Regions from separate parts of the Streptomyces sp. NPDC026394 genome, predicted to be linked through region 1. Evidence: riboswitches for the same ligand, from Rfam matches in the RefSeq annotation. Region 1 holds a riboswitch; each other region holds the start of a gene.
The links. Region 1 has a riboswitch for cobalamin ahead of nicT (Nickel transporter NicT). Riboswitches for the same ligand answer to the same signal wherever they lie in the genome.
Positions count from the first base shown of each region.

Region 2: another riboswitch for cobalamin. It lies ahead of metE (5-methyltetrahydropteroyltriglutamate--homocysteine S-methyltransferase); the one in region 1 lies ahead of nicT (Nickel transporter NicT).
Region 3: another riboswitch for cobalamin. It lies ahead of ACZ4QV_RS37420 (GHMP family kinase ATP-binding protein); the one in region 1 lies ahead of nicT (Nickel transporter NicT).

Region 1 is NZ_JBVHPX010000002.1:166,264-174,094, reverse strand. It holds gene ACZ4QV_RS04980 (hypothetical protein) at 1-211, opposite strand, end outside; tRNA gene ACZ4QV_RS04975 (tRNA-Val) at 389-463, shown strand; gene ACZ4QV_RS04970 (hypothetical protein) at 773-1,039, shown strand; gene ACZ4QV_RS04965 (DoxX family protein) at 1,359-1,910, shown strand; gene ACZ4QV_RS04960 (VOC family protein) at 2,011-2,511, shown strand; gene nicT (Nickel transporter NicT) at 2,680-3,924, opposite strand; cobalamin riboswitch at 3,923-4,135, opposite strand; gene ACZ4QV_RS04950 (ABC transporter substrate-binding protein) at 4,397-5,509, shown strand; gene ACZ4QV_RS04945 (FecCD family ABC transporter permease) at 5,509-6,774, shown strand; gene ACZ4QV_RS04940 (ABC transporter ATP-binding protein) at 6,840-7,709, shown strand; gene ACZ4QV_RS04935 (L-tyrosine/L-tryptophan isonitrile synthase family protein) at 7,595-7,831, opposite strand, start outside.
Region 2 is NZ_JBVHPX010000024.1:679-8,509, reverse strand. It holds gene ACZ4QV_RS35260 (hypothetical protein) at 1-193, shown strand, start outside; gene ACZ4QV_RS35255 (hypothetical protein) at 462-1,016, opposite strand; gene metE (5-methyltetrahydropteroyltriglutamate--homocysteine S-methyltransferase) at 1,148-3,466, opposite strand; cobalamin riboswitch at 3,631-3,859, opposite strand; gene ACZ4QV_RS35245 (cupin domain-containing protein) at 4,239-4,661, shown strand; gene ACZ4QV_RS35240 (SDR family oxidoreductase) at 4,708-5,457, shown strand; gene ACZ4QV_RS35235 (GNAT family N-acetyltransferase) at 6,172-6,639, shown strand; gene ACZ4QV_RS35230 (RidA family protein) at 7,766-7,831, shown strand, end outside.
Region 3 is NZ_JBVHPX010000028.1:49,234-57,064, reverse strand. It holds gene ACZ4QV_RS37445 (hypothetical protein) at 1-258, shown strand, start outside; gene ACZ4QV_RS37440 (hypothetical protein) at 355-480, opposite strand; partial or broken gene ACZ4QV_RS37435 (alpha/beta hydrolase) at 515-646, opposite strand; gene ACZ4QV_RS37430 (bacteriocin fulvocin C-related protein) at 795-1,727, opposite strand; gene ACZ4QV_RS37425 (cytochrome P450) at 1,838-3,169, opposite strand; cobalamin riboswitch at 3,825-4,049, shown strand; gene ACZ4QV_RS37420 (GHMP family kinase ATP-binding protein) at 4,269-5,177, shown strand; gene ACZ4QV_RS37415 (cysteine synthase family protein) at 5,174-6,199, shown strand; gene ACZ4QV_RS37410 (ATP-grasp domain-containing protein) at 6,196-7,527, shown strand; gene ACZ4QV_RS37405 (MFS transporter) at 7,520-7,831, shown strand, end outside.

The sequences.
Region 1 (7,831 bases):
TCGCGGCCTGCGCGTCCGCCCGCTGGCTCTCCCCGCGCCCGAACCAGCGCCGCGTACCGCCACCGGCGAACGCGGCCGGCGCCGCGGCGGCCAGCAAAGGAAGCGGCAGAAGGAGCAGAGCCATCGTGTCCCGGAACGCGCCCCCGCGGGGGCGACGGCGTACTGCACGGCGTGCTCGCTGCTCGTGCGGCTGCGTGTGTGTCGCCGTCACATCCCTCTCCCGATCGCATCGCCCCAGGCCCGGCTGCCATTCTCCCACCCAGTGAGAACGAATACAGCGGCCGGTTGGTTCGCGATCTCGGGGGCTGGTTCCCCGGCCCGCCGCCGGAGCTGAGGCCCCTGGTTTGTGAAGCAGCCCAGGAAGCAAGGTAGTCTGTCGGTCCAGCCAGGGCGCATAGCTCAGCGGTAGAGCGCTGCTCTTACAAAGCAGATGTCACAGGTTCAAATCCTGTTGTGCCCACCAGCGCGAAGACCCCCCGTCGATCTTGACGGGGGGTCTTCGGCATTTGGGGTTGACGTCGATGTTGCTGGTCGGACGGTGTTTGGATGTCGCGAGCCGGGGCGGTGCGCCGGCTTTGCCGTGTGGTGCGTCGCGGACGCCGGGCGGCTCGTCAAGCCTGGCGCGGTTGTTCCGTACGTCAACGCCACGACCAGCGACGCTGGTTCGGTGAGTATCGGTGGGCGCGCTTCCGTGCAGCTCTCCGGCAATGGGGCCGGCATGGTGCGGTGCGGCCGACATGCGTGGTGGGCGGTCTCGGTGCACGCTGAAAGCATGGCTGAGCATCCGCCGGTGATCGTCCACCCGCCCTCCTCGTCCGGTGGGCGGCGGGTCACTGTCCACGGGCAGATCGTCGGGCTGGCGCACGGGCGTGGTGATGTCGCCGAGTTCCTGCGGCATGCGGGGCTGGCGCCGGATGCCGAGGACATCGACCTGGACACTCCGGGGCTCGTCGAGTGGCGCGGTGGGGACAAGGACACGTGGGCGGTTGCGGAGGGGTGGGGAGAGGGCGGCAGAGGTGGGCGAGGGGGAGGGGGATGAGGAGGAAGAGGGAGATGAGGGGGGAGGGGAGGGAAAGGAGGGGTGGGCGGTGTTGGGGAGTGGTTTTTCTGGGGGTGGGGTGGGGTGGGTCTTGGTGTGGATGCGGTGTGTGGTGGGGGTGTGGGGGGTAGGTTTAAGGGTTACGCATCGTGTGGGGTGGCGTTCGGAGGGTGAGGGGTGGGGGTGTTGTTTCACTTTCAAGTGATGTGTATCGTCGGTGTGTGACTTGAAGTTTCAAGTACTTCCGTCGGGGCGGCGTCGGTCCTCCCGTAGGGCACGCCGGTCCGGACGGACCAGACAGACAGAAATGAGCGCTCGCATGTCCTCCCCCCTCAGCCCCCTTCGCGACTACGGCAGCGGCGTCGACGACCGCCATGCCGCGACCCCGCACGCGTACGACATCGGTCTGTTGGTTCTGCGGCTCGCGGTCGGCCTGACCATGGCTGCGCACGGTGCGCAGAAGCTGTTCGGCTGGTTCAGCGGACCGGGGCTGGACGGAACCGGACAGTTCTTCACGGCCAGCGGCTACCCGGCCGGCAAGGCCATGGCCGTGGTGGCGGGCCTCAGCGAGACGTTGGGCGGCCTCGGGCTGGTCCTCGGGCTGCTGACGCCGCTGGCGGGCGCGGCGGTCGTCGGGACGATGGTGAACGCGCTGGCGGTGAAGTGGGGCGGCGGCTTCTTCGCGCCCGAGGGCGTCGAGTACGAGCTGCTGCTCACGGCGGGCGCGGGAGCCCTGGCACTGACCGGCCCCGGCCGGTACGCGGTCGACCGGCTGCTCCCGGTCCTGCGCAACCACCGCCTTGCGTACGGGGTGGCCGCCCTGGTGTTCGGCGTGATCGTCGCGTTCGTGATGCTGCTGGTGCGCGACTGATTCCTGGCGAGCCGGGTGGAGCCGGGGGAGCCGAGTGTGGCATGACGTGATGTGCCGTGAAGTGATGGGTGCGGGGAGAAGCGGAAGGTGAGGGATTGACGTGGCAGTGCGGCGGCTGAATCACGCGGTGCTCTACGTACGGGACGTGGCGCGCGCTGTGGCCTTCTACACGGAAACGCTGGGGTTCCGGGTGGACACCGAGATACCGGGGAGGGCCGCGTTCCTCAGCGCCGAGGGGACCGCCAACGATCACGATCTCGGACTGTTCGCGGTCGGCGCCGGTGCGCCGGGCCCCGAGCACGGCCGGGTGGGGCTCTACCACCTGGCCTGGGAGGTCGGCACCCTCGGGGAGCTGGCGGACGTGGCGGCGGACCTGGCGGGGCGGGGCGCGCTGGTCGGCGCCACCGACCACTTGGTGTCCAAGTCGCTGTACGCCAAGGACCCGGACGGCAACGAGTTCGAGGTCATGTGGCGGGTGCCCCGTACGGACTGGCCGGGCCCGGACGAACCGGACCGGCTGCGCCCGCTCGACCTCGAAGCCGAGCTGGCGCGCTGGGGCCGTGATCTGAAGACGGGCGCGGCGGCCGGTTCGGCGACCTGAGGCAGGGCGGGAGCAGTCACCGCCCCACCCTGCCGGTGGAGGGTGGGGCGGCGGCCGACCCTGCCGATGGCGGGTGGGGGCGGTGGCCCGGCCCCCACTGATGAAGGGCGGGGCGGGGAGCGGACAGACCGGGTCCGGTAGGTCGGGCCCGGTAGGTCGGGCGACGGGTCAGGCGGTCTCCCCGGCCGTCTCCGGGGCCCGTGCGGCCTCCGGGGCCCCGGTCGCCTCGGTGGCCCGCGCCGACCAGCGCTTCTCCACCCCGGCCAGCCGCCAGTACGCCAGCGCCGCCGCCCAGACCACCACGAACAGGCCGACGATGATGAAGCCCACGTTGTCCAGGTCGATCGCCGAGATCCAGCCGGTCACGCCGTCCGTCAGGTTCAGCTTCTCGTGCAGGACGGTGACCAGTTCGATGGTCCCGATGAAGAAGGCGACGGCGATCGACAGACCGGTGATCGTGAGGTTGTAGTAGACCTTGCGCACCGGGTTCGAGAACGCCCACTGGTACGCGAAGTTCATGAACGTACCGTCCAGCGTGTCGAACAGGCTCATCCCCGCCGCGAACAGCAGCGGCAGCACCAGGATCGCGTACCAGGGCAGACCGGCCGCCGCGCCGCTGCCCGCCATCACCATCAGCGTCACCTCGGTCGCGGTGTCGAAGCCGAGACCGAAGAGCAGGCCGAGCGGGTACATCTGGCCGGGCCGGGTGATGGAGCGGGTGAAGCGGCCCAGTACGCGGTTCATGAAGCCGCGGGAGTCGAGGTGCTGCTCCAGCTCCGCCTCGTCGTACCGGCCCTGCCGCATCGCCCGGAACACCCGCCAGATGCCCGCCAGCGCGACGAGATTGAGCGCGGCGATGAGGTAGAGGAAGCTGCCGGAGACCGTGGTGCCCACGGTGCCGAGCACCTGGTGGGCACTCGATCCGTCGTCGAGCAGGGTGCCGGCCAGTTGCGCGCCGCCGGCGACCAGCGCCGCCATGGCGACGACCACGCTGGAGTGCCCGAGCGCGAACCAGAAGCCCACCGAGACCGGGCGTTTGCCGTCGGCCATCAGTTTGCGGGTGGTGTTGTCGATGGCGGCGATGTGGTCGGCGTCGAAGGCATGCCGCATACCGAGGGTGTACGCGGTGACGCCGAGACCGACCCCGAAGACCTGCGACCCGACGGCGTAGTGCTGCGGCACGACCAGCAGGAAGAGCACACCGAAGGCGATGACGTGCAGGGCGGCTATGACCGCCATCAGCCCGGCGGTCCGCACGGTGTCCTGCCGCCGCCAGCGGAACGCGGAAGCGGACGGCGGGGACGGCGAAGTGGAGGGGGAGGGGGAGGGGGGAGAAGACGGGGACGGTGAAGGGGAAGGGGAATTGGCGGACGGGGGCATCCGGTGGTCACGCTCCAGCACCTCGTGGATCAGTTCGTGAGATGCCGTGGCCGGTCTCCTGGCTGACGGGTGTGCGCGCCCGCCCCTGCCTTCCCGGTCGCGGGCTGCGGCCAGTGGCTCCGTACGGGCGCGGGGCGCGTACGGAACGGGGCGGGAACTTCCCGATCACAGTGGCGAGGGCCGCTCCGGTCTGGACCTGACGGTCTTCACCGGTCTTCCCGACACCACGGCCCGCACACTCTAACGCCCGGCCGCGGTGTGGTCATCGGACCAATACGGCGGGAACCCGGGGCGCCGTCCGCTCGACTACCTGGTCCCGGGCCCGCACGCGCGGGCCCTCGGGCGGTCGAGAGGCAGGGAGAGCGGACGTATGCGTCCTCGGATGGATCTGGTGGAGCCGGTGGCCGGGAGCCGGCCGGTGCTGAAGGGCCGGTCGGTGTCGAAGGGCCGGTCCGTGTCGGGAGACCGGGCAGCGCCGGAAGGTCGGTCGGCTTGGGAAGGCCGGATGGTGCCGGAAGGTCGGTCGGCGTGGCGAGGCCGGTCGGTGGCGGCGATCGTGGGGGTGCTGGGGGTGGCCGCGCTGGCCACCGGCTGCGGTAGTTCCGGCGGGCAGACGGCGGCGGACGCCGCGGACGGGCGGGGCGGCGGAGCGGGTGGCTTTCCCGCCACGGTCACCGATTGCGAGGGGCGGCGGACGACGTTTTCCGAGGCGCCGCGAAAGATTGTCACGAGCAATGCGGCGAGCCTGGAAATGCTGCTCCGGCTGGGAGCGGGCGACCGGGTCGTCGGTACCGGATTCCCGCCGGGGAAAGGCACGTTGCCTCCCGAACTGGACGCCCGCGCGCAACGCGTCCCGGTGCTGGGGAAGACGGTGATCCCGAAGGAGAAGCTGCTCGGGTCCGGAGCCGATGTCTATATCGACACGTTCGCGTCCATGGGCATGATGGGCGGCGCGGCGACCGGTCCGACCGAGGAGGAATTCGCCGCGGCGGGCATCAAGCACGTCTATCTGGCTTCTACGGCGTGTGCGCCGCGCAAGAAGGTGCCGCAGCGGGACCTGTCCGCGGTGGAAGCCGACATCCGGCGGCTCGGTCAGGTCACGGGTACCTCGCACCGTGCGGGGCGACTGGTGGCGGAGATGGAGAAGAAGGTTTCCTCGGTACGTGCGGCCCTTGCCGACGTGCCTGCGGCGAAGCGGCCGTCGTACTTCTTCTTCGACTTCGACGCGGGGACGAAACAGCCCGTGGCGGTCTGCAACCGGCAGGTGGCCAACGCGGTGCTGACCGAAGCGGGGGCGCGGAACATCTTCGCGGACTGCGCGAGCGATTTCCAGCCGGTGTCGTGGGAGGACGTGGTCGCGAAGAACCCGGACTGGATCCAGCTCGGCGTACGGAACCGGGGAAGTGCCGCGGCCACCGGGAAGGCATTCGACGAAGCTGAGAAGTTCCTCAAGGAATTCCCGGCCACGGCGGGACTGCGCGCGGTGCGGGAAGGGAAATTCCTGCGTATCGGCTCGGAGCAGACGACCATCGCCGGGGTGGGCAATGCCGATACGGTGCGGCGGATCGCGGCGACGCTCTACCCGGACCGCCTGGCCGAGCCCGGAGCGGACCGCTGATGGCAGCGCCGGGCGCGAGGCGGGAGGCCGTCGAGCAGGCTCCGGGGCCGGACCTCGGGCGAGCCGTCGGGCAGGACGACGGGCGGGCCGGAAGAGCCGAGGAACGGCGGGCTGGAGGAGCTGAGGGAGGACGGGCCGGAGGTGCCGCGGAATGGCGGGTCGGAGGTGCTGAGGAAGGGCGGGTCGGAGGTGCCGAGGGAAGGGGGCCCGGCCAGGCCCGTGCCGTCTGGCTCGCTCTCGGGCTGCTGGTCGCCCTGCTCGTCGCGCTGACCGCGGCCGTCGCACTCGGTGCCACCGACATCGCCCCGGCCGAGGTGTGGTCGGTGGTGTTCCGGCGCCTGGGGGGCGAGCCGCCCCGGCCGGGGACGGACGACCTGATCGTCTGGCAGTTGCGGGTCCCGAGGGCGCTGCTCGCCGCGCTGGTCGGCGCGGGCCTCGGGCTCGTCGGTACGGCCACCCAGGCGCTGGTGCGCAACCCGCTGGCGGATCCGTACCTGCTGGGCATCTCCAACGGCGCTTCGCTGGGCGCGGTGGCCGCGATCGTGCTGGGCGCGGGCACCGTGGCGGGGGCGGGCGGGGTGTTCGGGCTGGGCGGGGGCCTGGGGTTGTCGTCGGCCGCCTTCGCCGGGGCGCTCGCCTCGTTCGCGCTGGTGTGGACGCTGGCCCGCCGGGGCGGCGGCTTCGCGCCGCTGCGGTTGGTGCTGGCCGGGGTCGGCATCGGGCAGTTCCTGGCCGGGTTCACCAGTTACCTCGTACTGCAGGCCGGTGACGAGCAGCAGACGCGCGGCGTGCTGTTCTGGCTGATGGGCAGCCTGGGCGGCGCCACTTGGGGCACGCTCCTGCTGCCGGCCGTCACCGTACCGGCCGGGCTGCTGGTCCTCCAGGCGCGGGCCCGCGCGCTGAACGCGCTGACGATGGGGGACGAGACGGCGGCGAGCGTCGGCGTGGACGTCGTGCGGCTGCGCCGGCTGCTGTTCGTGGTGACCAGCCTGCTCACCGGTGTCCTGGTGTCGGTGTCCGGGGCGGTCGCCTTCGTGGGGCTGATGGTGCCGCACCTGTGCCGGCTGATCGTCGGGGGCGACCACCGCAGGCTGCTGCCGCTGGCCGCGCTGACCGGGGCGCTCCTGCTGATCGTGGTGGACATCGTGTGCCGTACCGCCATGGACGGCCAGGAACTGCCGGTGGGCGTGGTGACGGCGCTGATCGGCGCGCCCGTACTGCTGTACGTGCTGGACCGGCGGCTGGGATCGGGAGCGGGAGCATGAGTGCGAGGAGGGGCACCGGCACGGCCGGCGGAGGAGTACGTACGGAAGCGGCCACGGGGCAGGGCATGCGGATCGACATCGAGGACCTGCGGGTGTCCTACGCCGGCCGGTGCGTGGTGGCTGGGGTGCGGCTGATGGCCGCGCCCGGTGAGATCGCGGGTGTGGTCGGCCCGAACGGCAGCGGCAAGTCCACGGTGCTGCGTACGGTCTACCGGCATCTGAACCCCGAAGCGGGCCGGGTGCTGCTCGCCGGGGAGGACATCCGGGCCATGCCGCCGTCGCGCACCGCCCGGCACATCGCCGCCCTGCCCCAGGAACGCGGCGGCGACTTCGAACTCACCGTCCACGAGGTGGTGGCGATGGGCCGCACCCCGTACAAGCGGGCGTTCGCGGGCGACGACCGGGCCGACCGGGAGACCGTGGCCCGCGCCCTGGCCGACGTGGGGCTGGCGGAGCACGGCGGGCGGCGGTTCTCGGCGCTCTCCGGCGGGGAGCGGCAGCGTGCCCTGCTCGCCCGCGCCTTCGCCCAGGCACCGGACGTCCTCGTCCTGGACGAACCGACGAACCACCTGGACGTACGGCACCAGGTCGAGCTGCTGAGCCTGCTGCGCGGCCGGGCCTGTACGACGCTCGTCTCCCTGCACGACCTGAACGCGGCGGCCTCGGTCTGCGACCGGCTCCATGTGCTTTCCGAAGGGACGGTGGTGGCGTCCGGTGCGCCGCGCGAGGTGCTGACACCGGAGCTGCTGGCCGAGGTGTTCGGGGTACGGGCGGCGGTGGTCGACCACCCGCTGACGGGGGACCCGCTGATCGCCCTCGATCAGCGTGCAGTCGCAGGTGCCGTCGTGGATACAGAGGCAGAGGCAGAGGCAGAGGCAGAGGCAGAGGCAGAGGCAGATGCGGTTGCGGATGCCGTTGTGGGGCAGGGGAGCTGAGCCATGGCCGTCGTCCGAGCCGGTGCCGGCCGCCCGGCCTCGTTCACGTCCTGCACGTAATGGCTCGGGCGGCCGTCCCGGTGGACGAGCCGTCCGAGCCGCGCCGCGTCAGCCGCGCGCAT
Region 2 (7,831 bases), on a different contig from region 1:
GGTCCGCGGCGACGTCCGGCCGAACGCGGACCTGTCCGCCGCCGTCACCGCCGACCTCCAGGGCAGCCACTTGGCGGTGGACCGGCTGCGGGACGTGCTGACACGCGCGTTCTCCGTCCGTACGGAAGGCACGGTGTCGGGCGACCAGGAGGTCGAGCTCCAGATCGTCCTGGAGAGCACGGGGCAGAGCTGACCCCTTCCGGTGCACCATGTGTGCCGCGGGCGGGTGCGGAGCAGCCTCAGTTCTGCTCCGCACCCGCCCGACGGACGTCCGGGGCCCTCACCCCGGAGTCTGCACGCCCCGTACCAGGTACTCCGCATACACCTTGACGGTGCGGCACGCCGCCAGTTCGCGCCGACCATACGGAGACTCTGACAGTGGCGCCGAATGCCAACAACCATGGCCCCGTGCCAACTTCTGCGCATCTTCCCGCCCGCCCTTGCGAAGACTGCCAAGCCGTTCACGTGGCGGCGCGCTCCCTCCGCCACGCCACCGCGTCGGCAGTCAGCGGCGCCTGGATGTTATAGACGTCGCCGACCCGCAGGTTGCCCGGTGTGCTGAATTCACCGTGGCAATTGATGACGGAGACGGCGACCTGGGAATTCGGCTGCCAGAACGTCCGGTAGTGCGGCGCGTTCGCCGCATCCGGGATCTCCAGCAACGGGACGCCGCGTCGCTCCAACAGACGCCGCAGCTTCTCGAACCGCAGCCGGGGGGCGAAGCGCCCGTACCGGGTTCGCAGCACCTCGTCGACGGACTTGTGCTTCCGGTGGGCCAGTCTGTGCACCTGCAAGGTGAAATGGTGCCCCGACCAGAGGGCGTCGGTGGATTCGCGTTCCCAGAAGAACTCGGGCAGGCCGTAGGAGTAGCCCAGGCCGGTTTCCCCGAACCTGTTCTCGCCGAAGTCCGGCCCCAGGTTTTCGGCGACGCGCTCGGGAGAATCGGTGTGGCGCAGGCCGAGCACGGCGCCGGTGGTCACGACGTCCATGTAGAACGCCAGGGAATACGGGGTCAAGTGATGTTCCTCGATAAGTGCGGGGAGAGCAGTTTACGGCCCGCCGGCCGGCCGTTCCCGAGCCGGCCGGCGGACTGCCCCCCCCCGGGTCACCCCCATGAACCGGTTCTAGCTGTGGAGTTCGAAGGTGATCACGACGTGGGCAGCTCCGCGCGCACCGTCCGCGCGGCCGCGACGAGGTTCTCCAGCGAAGCACGGGTCTCGGGCCAGCCCCGGGTCTTCAGACCGCAGTCGGGATTGACCCACAGCCGCTCGGCCGGGATGGCGCCGAGGCCCTTGCGCAGCAGGCTCGCCGCCTCCTCGGCGCTCGGCACGCGGGGCGAGTGGATGTCGTACACGCCCGGGCCGGCCTCCCGCGGATAGCCGTGTTCGGCCAGTTCACGGGCCACCTGCATGTGTGAGCGGGCCGCCTCCAGGCTGATCACGTCGGCATCCAGATCGTCGATGGCCTGCACGATGTCACCGAACTCGGCGTAGCACATGTGTGTATGGATCTGCGTCCGGTCCCGCACCCCGCCGGTGGTGAGGCGGAACGCCTCGGTGGCCCAGGCGAGGTAGGCGGGACGGCCGGCGGCGCGCAGCGGCAGCGTCTCGCGCAGCGCCGGCTCGTCGACCTGGATGACCGAGGTGCCGGCCGCCTCCAGGTCGCCGACCTCGTCACGCAGGGCCAGCGCCACCTGCCGGGCGGTGTCGCCGAGCGGCTGGTCGTCCCGGACGAACGACCAGGCGAGCATGGTGACCGGGCCGGTCAGCATCCCCTTGACCGGACGGTCGGTGAGCGACTGCGCGTACCGCGTCCACCGCACCGTCATCGGCTCGGGCCGCGAGATGTCGCCCGCGAGGACCGGCGGCCGGACGTACCGCGTGCCGTACGACTGGACCCAGCCGTGCTGTGTGGCGAGATACCCCGTCAGCCGCTCGGCGAAGTACTGCACCATGTCGTTGCGTTCGGGCTCGCCGTGCACGAGGACGTCGATGCCCGCCTCCTCCTGGAAGGCGAGCACCTCGCGGATCTCGTTCCCGATGCGTTCCTCGTACCCGGCCGTGTCCAGGCGTCCCGCCCGCAGGTCGGCGCGGGCGGCGCGCAGTTCGGCGGTCTGCGGGAAGGAGCCGATGGTGGTCGTCGGCAGCAGCGGCAGGCCGAGGTGGGCCCGCTGGGCGACGGTCCGTTCCCCGTACGGCGCCGAGCGGCGGCCGTCGGCGTCGGTGACGGCGGCGGTACGGGCCCGTACGGCGGGGTCGCGGGTGATCGCGGAACCGGCGCGGGACGCCAGGTCGGCGCGGTTGGCGGCCAGTTCGGCGGCGATCGTGTGGGTGCCCTGCGCGAGGCCGCGGGCGAGCGTGGCGACCTCGGCGGTCTTCTGCCGGGCGAACGCGAGCCAGCGCAGGACCTGCGGGTCGATGTCCCGCTCGGCGGTGGCGTCCAGCGGCACGTGCAGCAGCGAGCAGGAGGCGGCCACGTCGACCCGGTCGGCCAGACCCAGCAGCGTACCGAGCGTGGCCAGCGACTTCTCGTAGTCGTTGATCCAGATGTTGCGGCCGTTGACGACTCCGGCGACCAGCCGCTTGCCGGGCAGGCCGCCGGCGGCGGCGAGCGCGTCCAGGTTGCCCGCCGCGGCCTCGGTGAAGTCCAGCGCGAGACCGTCGACGGGCGCCTTGGCGAGTACCGGCAGGGCCTCGCCGAGCTGGTCGAAGTACGAGGCGACCAGCAGCTTCGGGCGGTCGGCGAGCGTACCGAGGACGCGGTAGGCGCGCTCGGCGGCGTTGAGGTCGGCCGGGGTGCGGTCCTGCACCAGGGCGGGCTCGTCCAACTGCGCCCACTCGGCGCCGGCCGCGCGCAGGTCCGCCAGTACCTCCGCGTAGACGGGCAGGAGCCGGTCGAGCAGGGTCAGCGGGTCGAAGTCGGCGGCCACACCGGGGGCCGGCTTGGACAGCAGGAGGTAGGTGACCGGGCCGACGAGGACCGGGCGCGGGGTGTGACCGAGCGCGAGTGCCTCCCGCACCTCGCCGACCTGCTTGGCGGAGTCGGTGGAGAAGACGGTGTCAGGCCCCAATTCGGGCACGAGATAGTGGTAGTTGGTGTCGAACCACTTGGTCATCTCCAGCGGCGCCACATCCTGCGTCCCGCGCGCCATCGCGAAGTAGCCGTCCAGGGCGTCGGCCTCGACGGCGGCGCGGTGCCGTTCCGGGACAGCGCCGACCATGACGCTGGTGTCCAGCACATGGTCGTAGTACGAGAAGTCACCGGTCGGCACCTCGTGGATGCCGGCGTCGGCCAGCTGCTGCCAGTTGGAACGGCGCAGGTCCTTCGCGGTCTCCCGGAGGGCGTCCGCGGTGACGCGGCCCTTCCAGTACCCCTCGACGGCCTTCTTCAGTTCCCGGTGCTGTCCCTGGCGGGGGTAGCCGTACACGGTGGCCCGTGCTGCCGCGGCTGCGGGCTTCGCTGTCACGGAACTCTCCTTCGCGAGCGTGATCTTCTCCGAGCCCGGTGACGGGACGAGAACGCGAAGGAATGACGCACCGGACGGGCCACCCGGCGCCGAACGGCACCCATGCCCGCCTGCTGTGGTCGCCGACCCGCCCTCGAGGTCACCGGAAGGTCCGCGCACGTACGGACGCACGCGGGCAACGGGCAGGTCTTCGGACTCGCGGGCACGCCTGCCGGACCATCGTCCGGCGGACACCTATTGGCCGTCGCTTCCCGGATCCGCGGCCCGGATCCAGTGCGTATGACGGCGGTCGTTCCCGCTCACCGCTGCGGGGCAGTCCCGGATTCCCACCGGGTTCCCTCTTACGACGCGCCTGCCTGGCGGGCAGGGCGAACCAGCTGCACCGGACAGCGTAGATCGGTCGCACCCGGTAGGGACACCCTTGTTCACATGGTGGTACGTGAGATGGGACACGGGGGGAGGGGTGGGGGCGGGCGGGGGCGGAGCCGGGCGGGACGGCGGGGACGGGGACGGGCGGAGCCGGGTCGGACGGGCGGGGCCGAGGCTCCGTACGGCGTCCCGGATGTGTCCGGATCGGCGCTCACCGGGCATGCCGGGGGTCTGAACAATGGGACATCTCCCGGCCGGGCCGCTTACCGGCGGGCCGTTCGCCGAGGCCTGGTGCCGTACACCGGGGGGGGCCGGCACCGCACACCGGGGCGGCACCGCCATCGCTACCGATACCGGCACAGGCACCGGCGCCGGCATCGGCACCGCAGAAGGAGGACCCGCCATGCCCGGCACCCACGAACACCCGCCCTCGGAGGCATGGAAGTCCGCGCTCACCGTGCTGCAAGAGGTCGTCCCGCCCGCCATCCCGGAGGGCGCGCACGTGTCGACCGTCCAGATCGAGTACCCGCCCGGCGACCAGGGTGCCCCGCCGCACCGCCACCCAGGGCCGGCCTTCGGGTACGTGCTGGAGGGCGAGATGCGCTTCGAACTGGAAGGTGAGCCGGAGCGGATCGTCCGCGCCGGGGAAGCGTTCTGGGAGCCCGGCGGTGACGTCATCCACTACCAGGACGGCAACGCCCTCACCGACACGCGGCTGCGCTTCGTCGTCACCATGCTCTGCGTACCGGGGCAGCCCATGTCCGTCCTGGTCGACGACGAAGAACTCAAACAGCGCGCTCACCTGCGCGTACCCCGGGAGCCCTGACGCCTCTCCGCCCCAGCGGGCGCCAACAGCGCGAGGAGCAGACGAAGTGAAGATCGTGGTCATCGGAGGCACCGGCCTCATCGGCGGCAAAGTGGTCGGCAGACTCACCGAGCGCGGACACGAGGCCGTGCCCGCCGCGCCCAGTACGGGCGTCAACACCCTCACCGGCGAGGGCCTCGACACCGCGCTGGCCGGAGCCCAGGTGGTCGTGGACGTGGCCAACTCGCCCTCCTTCGAGGAGTCGGCGGTCCTGGAATTCTTCACCACCTCTACCCGCAACCTGCTGGCCGCCGAGGCCACGGCGGGCGTCACGCATCACCTGGCGCTGTCGATCGTCGGCATCGACGACCTGCCCGACAACGGCTACTTCCGGGCGAAGGTGGTCCAGGAGCGGCTGATCAAACAGGGCCCGATTCCCTACTCGATCCTCCGGGCGACACAGTTCTTCGAGTTCGTCAGAGGCATCGCCGACGCCGCCACCGACGGCGACACCGTGCGCGTACCACCCGTGCTCTTCCAGCCCCTGGCCGCCGCGGACGTCGCCGAGGCGGTGACCAAGGCCGCCGTGGAAATCCCGCAGAAAGCCACCACCGAAGTGGCCGGCCCCGAAGTCTTCCGCTTCGACGAACTCGTCGCCCGGGCCCTGCACGCCTGGCACGACCCGCGCACGGTCGCCCCCGACCCGCACGCCCGCTACTTCGGCTCCGAACTCACCGAACGCAGCCTCGTCCCCGACGAGGGCAGCGCCCGACTGGCCACCACCCGCTTCGAGGACTGGCTGCGTACGTCTTCCTGAACACGGCGAGGCAGGCATACACGTTGCTCGCGGTCCGAGGACGGGTTCGATCAGATCAAGCGACACACCGCGCGTGCCGCCAGGTCCGGTGGGCGGGGTCGCTCACACCCTTCACTGCGAGCATTTCTACGTTGTGGGCGAACGCGGAAAGGTGTCCGAAGTGCAGACTCGGACCGCTCAGATGGAAACGGCCGGCGGCCGCATCGACCTGCGGCATGCCGGGCAGGGAAGGAACTTGTTGTTCGTGCACGGTCTGATGGTCGACGGACACCTGTGGGACCCGCTGGCCCCGGGACTGCACGACCGGTTCCACATCGTGCTGCCCGACATGCCGTTAGGGGGACACCGCACGCCGCTCGAACCGGACGCGGACTGTTCCCTGGAGACGCACGCTCGGTCGCCATCGCGGAGCGTTCACGCGCCTTCGTGTCGCTCGACGAGCCGGACCGGCTCGTCGAGCGTCTCCTCGAATTCATCGACGACGGCAGACCATCACAGGACGCGACGTAAAAAGGAGGGACACATCGCACCCACCGACCCCACGGCCGAGAAACTGGGAACTACCCACCCCTGAACGGTTGTCTCCCGGCCTTGACCGAGCGCAGCGCTCCGCGACGTCACCCAGTTACCGCGAGTAGCTGAGCGTTCCAATGCCGATCACATCCCCATCGCACCCCCCTCGCATCCCCATCACCCCCAACCGAAAGGCAGGGCATGCAAGACGTACGCCGGGCCCGTACGACCGACCACACCACCCTCGTGGAGTGCGTCCAGCGCTGGTGGGGCGACTCACGCACCCCGGAACAAGCGAGGGAACTCTCCCTGCTGCTGCCACGCCTCTTCCTGCAACACTTCGCGGACACCAGTCTGGTGCTGGAGGACGTGCGGGGAATCCGGGCGTTCCTCGTAGGCTTCCACTCCGCCGACCACGCGGACCAGGCGTACATCCACTTCGTCGGAGTGGACCCCGAGTTGCGCCAGCAGGGCGTCGCTCGTCGCCTCTACACCACCTTCTTCGAACGCGCGGCAGCAGCCGGCCGCACCGAGGTACGCGCCATCACCTCGCCGCACAACACCGGTTCCATCGCCTTCCACAGGGCCCTGGGCTTCACCCCGTCGGCCCCGATCGCGGACTACGACGGTCCCGCGCTGGACCGGGTGACTTTCCGCCGCGCCCTTTGAAGAGGCGGAGGTGGCGGGCGGGCGTCCCCTGTGTGGGGCCCGCCCGTTGCCCGGCGGGTAGGGACCATCCCCGCACGCGCGGGGACCGCGACGCGGACCCCGGTTGGCCCGGCCCCGGACGGGGACCATCCCCGCACGCGCGGGGACCGCAGGCCTCGACCAGCGGTTTCGTCAGGCGTGGTGGTGGTTTTTCCTTACTTTCAGGGATTCCGGCGAATGCTGCGAAAGCTGCCTCTTCTTGGTCATTCCGTCGCTGCTCCCCTCGGGAAGGCCCCTGGGCCGAAGGCGAATCGACTTCGGTGGAGCAGGATAGGCCCTCCTGGTTGACGAGGTGGCAGCCGTGGGGCCGGGGCGAATGCGGAGTGCCGGGGAGAACCCCGCGTTCGTGCGCGTCACGCGGCTCGGCGTTTGCGTTGGCGGTAGGTGGTCAGCTTGCGGCGTTCCTCCTCGTCCGTGGCGCCCCAGATGCCGTAGAAGAGACCGGCCGGGCCCGTGACCCGCTGCGATGGGTGGTCGAAGGGCGTTGACCAGGCAGATCGATCTTTCGCGTCTTTCGCGCCGATGCCCGTTGATCTGGCCGAAAGTCCCAGGGGGTCCCAGAGAAATCCCAAGCGGGCGCTGGCCCACGACCACGCCGGCGGCTGTGTACGTGACGCCGGAAGCTGCCGGTGCTGCTGACCTGCTGCGATGGCGGTTGTCACGGGCGCTGGGGAACGTTGGTCCGCGTATCATTCGGATCTTGGTCTCAACCGCCGGGAGCCGGGATGGGCTGACGTTACGGTTCGGGAGGGACCATCGGTGCGGAACTGGCGGCTTCGCGCTGATCTGGCAGTTGCCGAACAACAGAGGGACTCAGAAGGCGCCGGCTTCTCGCTCACTGCATGGGTGCGAGCAGTCGACAGTGTGAGAACCGCGTCAACACCAGCCTGTCCCGGTGCAGGTGGAAGGCGGATGGGTGACTGCGGGAACTGGTGCGCCCGGCCGCGTGTGATTCAAGTGGTGCCTGCGTCCGGTAGCCGAAGGTGGTCCGGGCGGTGATGTCTGTCCTGCGGTGCGCATCTGCTGGGCGCGTCCGGGGCGGCCGTCCGTAAGGGCCGGAGTTTTCGCTCGTGGCATGATCGGGGCCATGGAGCACTTCATACGTCCCAACGGCTCACCGCCCGTCAACGGCTACAGTCACGCGGTCGCCTTC
Region 3 (7,831 bases), on a different contig from region 1:
GCTCCGGAATTCGAGGTCCTGGTCGAAGCCGTCGCCGACACCCTGCGCCAGTTGCCCTCCCTGGCCGTCGCGGAAGAGGTTCTGGAAGACGCCGCGGCCATCGAGGCGGCCATCCTCGACGAGGCCGGCCGGGACCAGCCGGACCGCGGCGCGGTGCGGCGCGCGGTGGCGGCGCTCAAGGGGTATCTGGCCCCGATCGCCGTCGCGCGGTCGCGGCCGGTGCCGCCGCGGGCGGTGACGAGACGGCGCGGGCGCTGATCGAGCGCCTCACTGATGCGTTCTGAGGACGTTGCGGACGTGCCGCGAGGGGGCGCCCAGGTGCGTCGATGTGCGTCACATCCGGCGCGTAGGAGTTCAGCAGGCGAGGAACGCGGCCCCCGGGTAGCGCGCGGTGTACGCCGCGCGCACCGCCGCCTGGGCCCGCCGGTCGCCGGAGCGCCGGTTGACCCGTATGACAAACAGCTCCTCCGGCGTCTTCACGGCCGGCATCCCCGACAGCCGGACCGTGTCCGGGGAGGTCCACGGCGAGGGCCCGGTGGCCGCGCGAGGCCGGCTCGCGTACGGCTCCCGCCCAGTCGGCGGACGAGCCGTAGCCGCCGTGGACCAGGACGAAAGCCGGTGAACCGGCATCGTGGGGCAGTGGCACGGCGGACCTCCCTGTACGCGGGATGCCGACACGCGCGGTGCAGGCCGGTTTGGGGCCGGCCTGCCGCGCCCACCCTACGTTCGCGCGCCCGCGCCCGCTTCCGGAGGCCACCTCGCGGGCGCGGACCGGCTGCCCGTACGCCGCTTCCTCAGCCCCCGCACACCCCGTCGCAGTTCTGCTGCCACAGCCACCCGCAGCCCGAAGCCTGCGGGGTGCAGGGCACGGAGTTGCCGCATGAACTGCAACCGCTGGCACCCTTGTGGCAGTCGCAGTTCATCAGCAGGCGGGAGGTGCCGGGGGCGGCCGGGGCGGGCGAATCGGCCGGGCCGAGCACCCCGAGCGCGGCGAACGACACGTCGGGGCCCAGGACCGCCACCGACTCTTCCCGCAGCCGGTCGGCCTCCGCCGCCGGCCAGGCGCCGGTCCCGGCGAAGAGGGCCGGCACCGCCGCTGCGACCTTCTCCAGCATCGCCGTCCGCGGCCCCGACAGCTCGGGGTGCGCCGCCCGGTAGCGCTGTACGTGCTCCAGCCACAGGCCGGCCTTCGCACGGTCCGGGACACGGGCGTACACGGCCCTGCGCTGCGGCATCGGCAGCGCGGTCACTTCTCGGTAGCCGGTGGGGAGCCGTTCGAGCCCGGCGGCCCACTCCTCGGCGGCGGCAGCCGTCATCCGGCGTCCGGGCGAGGCCATGGCCGGAGCGGCCAGGCCGCCGGAGACGAGGAACGCGCCCAGCGCCAGGCCCGGCACGGCCTTGAGCAGTCTGCGCCGGTCACCGTGTACGAGCACGTCGGTCCGGTTCAGGGCCCGCACCACCCGCAGGGACCCGGCCGGCCCGAGCAGACGGCACAGCCGTACCGACAGCGCCGGGCCCGTCCACGCCCGTACCCGGTCCCCCTGCACGGCCAGCAGCGTGGGGACGAACGGCGGGTCGTCGCCCAGCGCCTGCCGCCGCAGGGCGCGTACGGGTGCGTCCCCGAGCCCCGCCATCGTCAGCCGGTCGTCCACCAGGCCGCCGATCTCCCCGGCCACCTCGCTGCACGCGCCACAGCCCGCGTCGAACGCCAATAACCACTCCGTCATGGCCACTCCCCTGCTCGCACCGGCACTGCCGCCCCATGCATACCCGGCTTCCCCGCGCACCAGCCCCGTCGGCACGCACCGGGTTCAGGCACGGAGTTCACGTACCGGGTTCAGGCACGCGGTGCGGTGTCACGGGGCGTCAGGAGCATCCGGATGTCGTCGCGCGCCCAGAGCACGAAGCGTTCGACCGGTGTCACCCGGTGCCCCGGCACGGGCCGGAAGCGGAAGCGTTTGAGCAGCACGGCCAGCACCAGTTCGGCCTCGACCACGGCGAGACCGGCGCCCTCGCAACTGCGCGGCCCGATGCCGAACGGGATGTAGGCCAGCCGCGACCGCCCGGCCACCTCCTGCGGGGTGAACCGCTCGGGGACGAACTTCTCGGGCTCGGGCCAGTGGTCGGGGTTCATGTGCACGGCCCAGAACGGGTAGAAGACCGTCGTACCGGCCGGGAGTTCATGGTCGCCCAGGACGAGCGGTCCGGTCGTCTCCCGCGCGCCGTACGGGCCGGGAGGGTACAGCCGCATCGCTTCCTTCAGGACCATGTCCAGGTAGGTGAGGCGCCGCAGGTCGGCGTACTCGGGCACGGCGCGGTCACCGAGTACGCGGTCCAGTTCGGCGGCGACCCGCTCGGCCGCCTCGGGGTGGCTCCCCAGGAGGTGCAGGGTCCAGGAGACGGCGACTCCGGTGGTGTGGTGGGCGGCGAGCAGCGTCACCATGACGGTGTCGCGGATGCGCGCGGGCCGCTCGCCGGCCTCGACGAGCGCCCCGATGAGGTCGCTGCGGTCCGCGCGGCCCCCGGAGTGGTGCGCCGCGACCACCCGGTCGACCGTCGCGCGCAGGTAGGCGAGGGCCCGGTCCGCCCGCTCGGCGCGTTCCTCCCGTGTGCCCGGCACCGGTACCTGGTAGAGCCGTCCCAGGTACTCGGTGAGCACCTCCTCGAAGGCCGCGACGACGCCGTCCGGGTCCGCGGCCTCGCCTTCCAGCGCGTACGCGCAGATCATCCGCAGCGACAGCGCGGTGAGGTCCTTCTGCAGGGCCACGGGCCCGTGGCCTGCCCGCTCGGCCCAGTGGTCCGCGAGTCCGGCCGCGAGCGCGGCGAACCGTGCGAAGTGCCGCTCGTGGGACGGGCGGCCGGCCAACACCGACAGCAGGACGCGCCGCCAGGGAGTGTGTTCCTCGGCCGGCAGCACCTGCAAGTTGCCCGCCTCGCACAGCGGGGCCAGGAACTCGAACAGCCGTTCCGGCCGTTTGTCGAGGTGGGCCGTGGCTTCCAGCAGTACGGGGTCGGCGACCGACACGGCCGTCTCCGCGCCCGGCAGTTGGAACCGCACGACGGGCCCGTACTCGGCGTGCAGCCGCAGTTGGTAGATGTGCAGTCCGCCCGCCGCGGCGACCGCCCCCACCCCGCCGTCCGGCCGGGGCTCGGGTCCAGGGATCCGCATGCCAACGCCTCCTGACTGACAGCCCGGCCCCGCCGTGCGGAGTGGCCCGCGCGGCGGGAGTGAACCTCCATCATCGTCCGTATCGGCGGTGGGAAGGAGGCGGTGGCCGATCGGAGGCGGTGGTGGCGGCCGATCAGGTGGACGTCCGTTCCGCTGACCGTGTAATGCCTCCACCCGAGTCGGCCCCCGCCATCTCCTTGGCGACAGGGCTCGACGAGACCCGCAAGGCCACGACGTCGGCGCCCGAGTCCTTGGACCTGCCGCACGATCTTGTCGACGCCGTCCGGCACTTTCGCGCCACCGTGCCAGGTGTTCAGGCTCATCCCCTTCAGGGCCCCCGCGGCCTTCCCGGGCCGCGGTGAGGCGCCCCGTTCCGTACCGGGCCGCCCCAGGTCTCCCGTGCGGCTCTCCAGCCGAGGGCCCAGGGGCTCGAACCGGCCACCGGGCCCGGCGAGTGGATCTGTCGCAGGACCGTGACGAGTCGTACCGACATGACATGTTTGAGCCGGGGCAGTGCCGGTGTGCTGCACGGCAGGATCGCTGGTGACAGGCTCCCGCGGGCCGTGGGCCCGTACTGCACACATCCCGCGCCCTGTCAGCGGCACCAATCGAGACAACCCCACAGACCTCTCTGTTGCGGTGGCGGGAACACCTCTACGCTGATGTGCGCAGTCGGTTCGCGCCACTCTCCGTGGGGCGTCGTAAGAGGGAACCCGGTGGGAATCCGGGACTGTCCCGCAGCGGTGAGTGGGAGCGAAAGCCGCCGATACAGCACCGCACCCGGTCGAAGGGTGCGGGAAGCGGTGGCCGGTAGTTGTTGCCGGAAGGCCCGGCCGACATGCCCATGAGTCCGGATACCTGCCACTGCGCGCGTGCGAGCGAGAACGGACGCACGCGCTGTCCACAGTGACCGCGAGGGCTGGGTCGGTGGTACAGGCGGAGCCACGCGCGTCCCGGCGCGGCCGCCCTCTCACTCACCGGTCGAAATCCTCGGACCGGGTGCGGCGGGAGAGGGCGTGTTCGTGACCGAGGAATACCGCAGGCGATGTCTCCGGGGCGGCCGACGGCCGGGTCCGGCACGGCCGTTGTACGGTGCCCGATGCTGACCACACCCGACGGCGGCCCGGCACGGTGGGTCTCCGGCGTCTGCCAGGGGACGCTGGGCGAGCTGTTCCAGGGCCCGCTGCGCCCCGGCGGCGAGGCGGACATCGCGATCGTCTCGTTCCCCGTGGACCGTCACTCCTGGGTGTACTTCTCGCCGGGCGCCGGGCCCGACGACGAACCGTCCGACGCATCGCCCGACCGACCGCTTCTCGGCGCGAAGGCGGCGACGGCCGCGCGGCTCTTCCTGGAGCACTTCGGCCTGACGCTGCCGCCGGGACGCTGGAGCACCCACTCGGACCTGCACGTCGGAGTGGGCATGGCCAGTTCGACGGCGGACATCGTGGCGACCCTGCGCTGCCTGTTCCGGGTCTTCTCACTGCCGTACGACACCGGGGCCGTCCGCCGCGTCCTGTCGGCGATAGAGCGGGCCGACAGCGTGTTCCTCGACGAGTTCGCGCTCTACCTGAGCGGACGGCACCGGGTCGTACGGCGGCTGGGCACCGGCATCGGTTTCCACACCGCTTTCGTCATGGAGCCGGGCACGGTGGACACCGCCGCGGTCACGCCGGTGCTGCGGCGGCACTACCGGCGCTGCGCCAGGGAGTACGAGAGGTGCCTGACCGACCTCCTGAAGGGCTTCGCCTCCGGCGACCCGGCAGCCGTGGCCCGGGCCGCGACCTTCAGCAGCGTGCTGTCCCAGGAGGTACTGCCCAAGCACACCTTCGAAACCGTGCTGGCCCACCGCGAGGAGTTCGGGGCGGACGGCGTCTTCGTCGCCCACACCGGATCGCTCGTCGGTTACCTCTTCAGCTCCCGGCCGGCGCCGTCCCTGAAGGGCGAGCTGTCCGCCTTCTTCCGTTCGCTCGGTCACCAGTGCTCTTTCGCCCAAGGAGGCTACGCGTGACGACACATCCCCACATAGCCGACGCCCTCAAGATCCCCGACCTCGTCCGGCTGACGGACGGCATGGTGCTGCTGCGGTTCGAGTCGATGAAGATCTACTCCGCGCTGGCGGCCGTCCGGCAGCTCCTCGACCGGGGCACCGTCCGTACCGGACAGACCCTGATCGACAGTTCCAGCGGCATCTACGCCTACGCCCTCGCGCTGGCCTGCCACCGCTACGGTCTGCGCTGCCACATCGTGGCCTCGACCACCGTGGACGCCACCACCCTCGCCCAGTTGGAGATACTCGGCGCGACGGTCGAGCAGGTCAGACCGTCGAAGAACCTCAAGCTCGATCAGGAACTGCGGGTCCGGCGGGTACGGGAGATCCTCGCCGAACGGCCCGGCGTCCACTGGATGCGCCAGTACCACGACGACATCCACTACCTGGGCTACCAGGAGGTCGCGGACCTGGTGACCGCGGCCCTGCCGGACCGCACCCTGACGGTCGTCGGCGGCGTCGGGTCGGGCGCCTCGACCGGCGGCCTCGTGAAGCATCTGCGCCGCCGGGATCCCGGCGTCCGGCTGGTCGGGGTGCAGCCGTTCGGCAGCGTCACCTTCGGGAGCCAGGACCACCACGACCCGGAAGCCATCATCGCCGGAATCGGTTCCTCGATCCCCTTCGACAACGTCCGCCACCACCTGTACGACGCGGTGCACTGGATGGACTTCACCCACGCCATGTCCGGCGCCGTCGCGCTGCTGCGCGAGCACGCCGTCTTCGCCGGGCTGTCCACCGGCGCCGCGTACCTGACCGCCACCCACGAGTCCCGCCGCCACCCCGACCGGCTCCACCTGGTGATCGGTGCCGACACCGGCCACCGCTACGTGGAACGGGTCTACGCCCGCCACCGGGAGGCCGTGGACCTGGCCGCACTGAAGCCGACGGAGGTCGGCAGCCCCGAGGAGATGTCCATGCCCTGGTCGACGATGGCGTGGAACCGCGCCCCCTGGCCGTCCCGCCGTGAGGAGACCCGCGCATGACCGTGGTCTGCCTGGAATCGCTCACCTTCGGGCTGGGCCACCTGACGCGCGCCGCCGCCCGGCTGGGCGAGCCGCTGCGGCTGCTGACCCGCGACCCCGCGTACTACGCGTACGAGTTGGAGCGGCTGCCCGCGGGCGCCCTCGACGTGGTGGAGACCGACACCTTCGACACGGAACTGGTGGCGGAACAGCTCGCCCGTACTCCGGACCTGCGGGGGCTGATCAGCTCGACCGACACCTGGATGCTGGTCGGCGCCGAACTCACCGCCCGCTTCGGGCTGCCCGGCCTCGGCCCGGAGGTGCTGCGGCTGACCCGGGACAAGGCCGCCGTACGGGACCGGCTGTTCGAGGCCGGGCTGACCCGCGCCCGCGCGGCGGAGGCGGACAGCGGCGACCCGGCAGCGGCCGCGCTGCTGGTGAAGGCGGTGGGCCTGCCCGCGATCCTCAAGGACACCGCGGGCACCGGAAGCCAGAACGTCTGGCTGGTACGGGACGAGCGGGAGCTGGACGCGGCGCTGGCCGAGGCCGCCGGGCGGCAGCTCAAAGGCCGCCTGTTCGCCGAACCGTACTTCTCCGGGCCGGTGTACAGCGCGGAGACCCTCACCTGGGCGGGACGGACCCGGCTGCTGGGCGTCTCCAGCCGTCTGATGTCGCCCGAGCCGCACTTCCGGGAGGAGATCACCGCCTTCCCCGTGGCCTTCCCGCAACCGCGCCGGGACGCTCTGGAGCAGTGGCTGGACGGTGTGCTGGCCGCCGTCGGCTACACCGACCGGTTCGCCCACGTGGAGTTCGCCCTGACCACGGCCGGTCCGGAAGTGGTCGAGATCAACCCGCGGATCGGCGGCGCGCTCGTCGGTGAGGGGCTGTGCCGGGCCCTCGGCGTCAACGTGTACGAGGCGATGGTGGAAGCGGCCCTCGGCAGCCGTCCCGGACTCATGGACGCGGAGCTGCCCGGCGGCCCCGCCTCGGCCTTCGTCCTCGGATACCCCGAGAAGCCAGGGGTGTTCACCGGTGTCGACGGACTCGACCGGCTGCCGGACATGCCGGGTTCCCCCGCCTGGTACCCGGTCAAGCGGACCGGCGACCCCGTCGAGCACCTGGGCGACAGCCGGGGTTACGCGGGCATCGTCTACGCGGAGGGCGAGACGGCCGAACTGGCCACGCACCGCGCCGTCGCGGCGGCCAACGCCGTACGGGTGCGGACGGAGCCGTTCCATGCGGGGGACGCGACGGGACCGGGGAACGCGGCAGACGCGACCGGCACGGCGGACATGGCAGCGAACCAGGCGAGCCAGGTCGGCCAGGTGGGCCAGGACTCCAGTGACTGAACGCACAGGCGACGGTCCGGGGTTCCGCACCGCGCTGTCCACCCTCACCGGGCCGCTGCGCTTCCTGCTGCTCAGCTCCTTCCTCATCCCGCTCGGCAGTTTCATGGTCCTGCCGTTCATGTCGGTCTTCCTGCACGAGCGGCTGGGGATGGGGCTCGGGGCGGTCGGTGTGGTGCTGGCCGCCGCGTCCCTCGTGCAGTTCTCGGGAGGAGTTCTCGGCGGGGCGCTCGCCGACCGGGTGGGGCTGCGGCGCACGATGCTGTGGGCGCTGGTGGTGCGTACGGCGGGCTTCGCGGCGTTCCTG